2 regions of the Bacillus sp. FJAT-53060 genome follow, and region 1 is predicted to be linked to the other one. Evidence: riboswitches for the same ligand, from Rfam matches in the RefSeq annotation. Region 1 holds a riboswitch; the other holds the start of a gene.
The links. Region 1 has a riboswitch for lysine ahead of WAX46_RS07685 (amino acid permease). Riboswitches for the same ligand answer to the same signal wherever they lie in the genome.
Positions count from the first base shown of each region.

Region 2: linked by a shared signal. The riboswitch ahead of WAX46_RS13660 (aspartate kinase) and the one ahead of WAX46_RS07685 (amino acid permease) in region 1 are both predicted to bind lysine.

Region 1 is NZ_JBAWSW010000015.1:21,717-24,130, reverse strand. It holds gene WAX46_RS07685 (amino acid permease) at 35-1,441, opposite strand; lysine riboswitch at 1,635-1,813, opposite strand; gene sspJ (small acid-soluble spore protein SspJ) at 1,942-2,085, opposite strand; gene WAX46_RS07675 (metal-dependent hydrolase) at 2,318-2,414, shown strand, end outside.
Region 2 is NZ_JBAWSW010000046.1:57-2,470, forward strand. It holds partial or broken gene WAX46_RS13655 (transposase) at 1-133, opposite strand, end outside; gene WAX46_RS13660 (aspartate kinase) at 208-1,443, opposite strand; lysine riboswitch at 1,585-1,762, opposite strand; gene uvrC (excinuclease ABC subunit UvrC) at 1,824-2,414, opposite strand, start outside.

The DNA.
Region 1 (2,414 bases):
CATTTCACACCAATTTTTGAGAAACACATCTTCTTTATTCTGTTCCTTTAGCAAATCTTTTTGACATGAATGGATAAAGCAAAATACCAACTAAGAACAGGCCAATTCCGAGACCGAATGTTTTCAAATCAGCTGTCCCTGAAATAATGACCCAAGCAGAATATCCAATAGCAACAAGTGCAATGATGCCGTCTCTTGTTCGATTTCCTTTTTGGAGATCATACGTGTCGCCTTGTATGATGATCTTAAAGCTGTAGATCGATGACACGATATACGGAATGAGATATGCAAGTGTTGCTGATGTTGTTAAAAAGGTAAAAGCCTCATTAATTGTTCTTGACATCACTGAGAAAATAAACAGCTGTGACATAATATTTGTGACAGTCAAGGCGAAGGCAGGGCTCCCCTTTTTGTTTGTTTTTGCAAACACTGCTGGGAAATCACCAGCCTTTGCTGCTTGATAGGGTACTTCTGAACCGAGTAAGATCCAGCCAAGCATCGACCCAAATAAACAAATGATCGCAAGCATTGCCATGACAATTCCACCAGCTGGCCCAATAATCAACTGAAGCACGTCTACGAATGGTTTGTCTGAGCCTTGTAATTGATCGTGTGGCAACACGCCCATTGTAATCAGTGTGATAATCATGTAGATGGATAGTGCAATTAAAAGCCCTGTAATCGTCGCACGTTTGACATCACGCTGCGAGGACGCTCTTCCTGATAAAATAACAGCAGATTCGATTCCAATAAATGCCCATAGTGTAGAAATGGCCGCATGATGTATTTGACCCCCAAGTCCGAGCACCTCTTGGCCCCCTGATGCAACCGGGAAGTAATAATATTCAAATAATGTCATTTGGAAGGCAAATAAGCCTCCTACAATAAAAAGGACGAAGCCAAACACCTTTGAAAAGGTCGTAATAAAGTTTAATTTACTTGCTACACTTAAGCTTGTGATTAAAATAGTATGAGTTCCCCATAGAAGGATGGTACATACGATAAAAGTCGTGAGCTGACCAAGTGTGATCGCTTCTTTCCCAAAGGTAAAGATCACCGTTTTTACGGTTAAAATAGGGAAAAAGGTTGTTAAATAACCAGCAAGGCTTGTAATAATAGCGACATTACTAATCCAGCTCGCCACCCAATATCCCCAAACCATTGTAAAACCGGCAGCTTTTCCTTTTTTCGGATCTTTAAAAAGCGCCCTTGCATAACTTTGTGGTCCAGCCTTCAGATGCGGCTTATGAATGGACAAATGCCCAAATACAAGTGCAATCATCAGCACTCCGCCACCTGTGACAAGCCATGCCATCGTCACACCTAATGGACTCGCATGCTGAGCAAGCGTACTTGGCAGCATAAAGATGCCTGAACCTACCATATTTCCGACGACAAACGCCGTCAATAACCAAAAACCCCATTTTTTTGTCTGTTCCATTTCCGCACCTCCGTTTTATTCACTTTGGACCAGACCCGGCAGTATCTTCATCGATATATCTGTGAAGCAATGACTTACATTCTTTATGTTCAATAGGGTCACTTTTTTGTTAACAGCATACCCTTTTCTTTGTCCCGCAGAACATAAAAAAAGCCTGAACAAAAGTCCATGCTTTTCAAAACATACACCTTGATCTCCGGATAGCCCTCCACGCTTTAAAGACGTGGCAGTCCTGCATTTATTCAATGCAGACCCAGCATAAAGAAAGTTGGAGCTCTCTCTACACTTCGGCGCTGATGCCTTTTTTCTCATGATCGTTGATTCCATCTCTCCTATGAGTGACTCATCATCCGCGCAACCTCTACCTCACTGAGACATAGCGTGAGGATTTCTATTCATTTTTTACTACACGAAGGTTATCAAACATTCTTACATCTGTCAAAGGGAAAATCATAAAAAGAGCAGAGAACCGTTTCTCGTTTTCTCTGCCCTTTGATTGCTTATTGATGGTTGTTTTTCTTCTTTTGTACAGCTTCCTGAAGCGGATCACCTGCTAGTTCTTTACTGGCTTCTTCTAACAGCTGGTCTACCTGCTGATGGTTTTTCTCACTTTTCGCCTTTTTATCCTTTTGAAAAAATGACATCGCTACTTCCCCCCTTCTCATAAAATGCCTTTACCTGTGTAATTTGTGCTACAGCATTCATCATTATACAAGGGGCTAAGCTCATTCATCATAAAAGGTCTTTCTCTTTTTTTTCAAATAATGGAGAAAGGTCACTGTTTTTTCCTTTTTTCTTTAGAAATAAGCCTTGCTGAATGAATTCACCCTTGATATAGTGAGTACTTGAACCAAAGATAGAACAGGAGTACGCATCATGACAGGAAAAACACATATTATGGGCGGAATTGCAGCCTCAACAGCCGCCGCCTACTATTACGGATTTGACCCAGTCGCTATGGCTGCTGCTGGAT
Region 2 (2,414 bases), on a different contig from region 1:
GATACTTTCTGACCCAATATTGAAGTATACTTTTGTTCACGCCAATCTGTTTTGCAATTCTAAGCAAGCTCTCACGGTCAATGAGGTATCGTTTTACCGCTTTGATTTTATCTTCAATTGTAAATTTAGCCAAAGAAAAGCACCTCCAAATGTTAGACTGTGTCTAATATTTGGGGTGCACTTCAAAATACACCTCTTTTTATTTTTTTAAGAGTGCGCAGCTACACTTACTTTTGATAGATCAAACGCATCATGCAGGGCTTCAACCGCTTTGACCATATCATCACGGCCTACCACTGTTGAGACTTTGATTTCAGACGTACTGACCATTTTCACTAGAATGTCTTTTTCAGCTAACACAGCGAACATTTCAGCAGCTACGCCTGGATTTGAGACCATACCCGACCCAACGATGGATACTTTGGCTAATTTGCTTTCTGTCTCAATCTGCTCATAGCCAAGTGCCCCTTTATATTCTTCTAATACTTCAACTGTTTTGGACAAATCATCCGTTTTCACAGAGAAAGAGATGGAAGTTTGATTTGTGCTTGTGACGGACTGAATGATGATATCGACGTTGATATTTTGCTTAGCAAGCGTCGTAAAAATGGTCGACAATGTTGTTAAACCGCTTGAAAGGCCGCACACCGTCACACGTGTGATCTGATCTTCAAATGCAATTCCTCTTACGACTAAATTTTGTTCCACGGATGATTCCTCCTCAATTAACGTACCCGTTTCATATTCAATACTAGAACGGACTTCTAGTGGGACTTGATAATTTTTCGCAAACTCTACGGCTCTCGGATGCAAGACGCCAGCCCCTAAATTGGCTAGCTCGAGCATCTCATCGTATGAAATACCTGCAAGTTTTCGCGCAGACGGCACATAACGCGGATCTGTCGTAAACACACCTGATACGTCCGTGTAAATATCACATTTGTTGGCTTTGAGTGCAGCAGCAAGTGCCACAGCCGTCGTATCTGAACCACCACGGCCAAGAGTTGTAATATGTAGATCATCTGCAATCCCTTGAAAGCCTGCTACTACAACGACTTTTCCCGCACTCAGTTCTTCTTGGATTCTTGCTTCATCGATGTCCACGATTCTTGCATTTCCGTACACCTTCTCTGTTTTCATACCAGCCTGCCAGCCTGTAAAGGAAATGGCATCATAGCCTTTTGCTTGCAGTGCCATTGCCAATAACGAAATGGTCACTTGCTCCCCAGTCGTTAGCAGCATATCCATTTCTCTTTTGCTTGGATCATCTGTGAGTTCTCTCGCTAGGTCCACTAGAACATCAGTTGATTTGCCCATTGCTGACACAACCACAACCACATCATGTCCTGCCTTGCGTACAGCGATCACTCTCTCTGCGGCTCTGCGAATTTTTTCTGTCGATCCAACGGATGTTCCGCCAAATTTTTGTACAATTAGTCCCATGTCTAACCACCCTTTTTCAAAAGATCACGTGTAAGAGAAGAGGCAAGAAGCGGCTTTGGAGACTGCCCACTCACTGCAAACAAAAAAGCAATGAGAGAACAGATCTCCCATTGCTTTGAAATCATCATCAAAAGATGCAAACAATGAGATAGCCCTCCAAGAAATAAATTCTTGACAGCCCTACATTTCTTCAATGTACAGCCAGCGAATAAAATGAGTGGATTTTATTCACTTCGGCGACGCTCCCCTTTCAGCCCTCTTCCTAGATCCCATCGATCTCTGACGGCCTACTTTTGAAGTTCGCACCTCTATCTTCAACAAACAACACGTTCATTTATTAAATTAGTGACATTTTAACAGACTATTGGAAAAAGTACAATCTATTTTTTTAATGCTTCCATTAAAAGTTTGGCCGTTTGTTTCGGAATGCCAGCCTCCTGAAAATCTTGGACAGAAGCATCCTTCATCTTTTTCACAGAGCCAAAATGTTTGAGCAGCTGCTTTTTACGCTTTTCTCCGATACCTGGTACATCATCTAAAATAGACTGGAATGCATTTTTTCTGCGCAGCTGCCGGTGAAAGCTAATGGCAATCCGGTGCACTTCATCTTGAATACGCTGTAATAAATAAAAGGCCTGACTGTTACGCTCTAGCGCAACAATTTTAAGTGTATCACCCATCATGAGATTCGATGTCCGGTGTTTTTCATCTTTCACAAGACCTGCTACTGGAACAGACAAATTCAATTCATTTTCGAGCACATCTATGGCTGCGTTGATCTGTCCTTTTCCTCCATCAATTAAAATTAAATCTGGAAGCGGCAGCTCATCCTTTAACACGCGAGTATATCGTCTTCTGATGACTTCGCGCATGGATGCATAATCATCTGGCCCTGCGACGGTTTTAATTTTGTATTTTCGATATTCCTTTTTATACGGTTTCCCGTCCTGAAACACAACCATAGCGGAAAC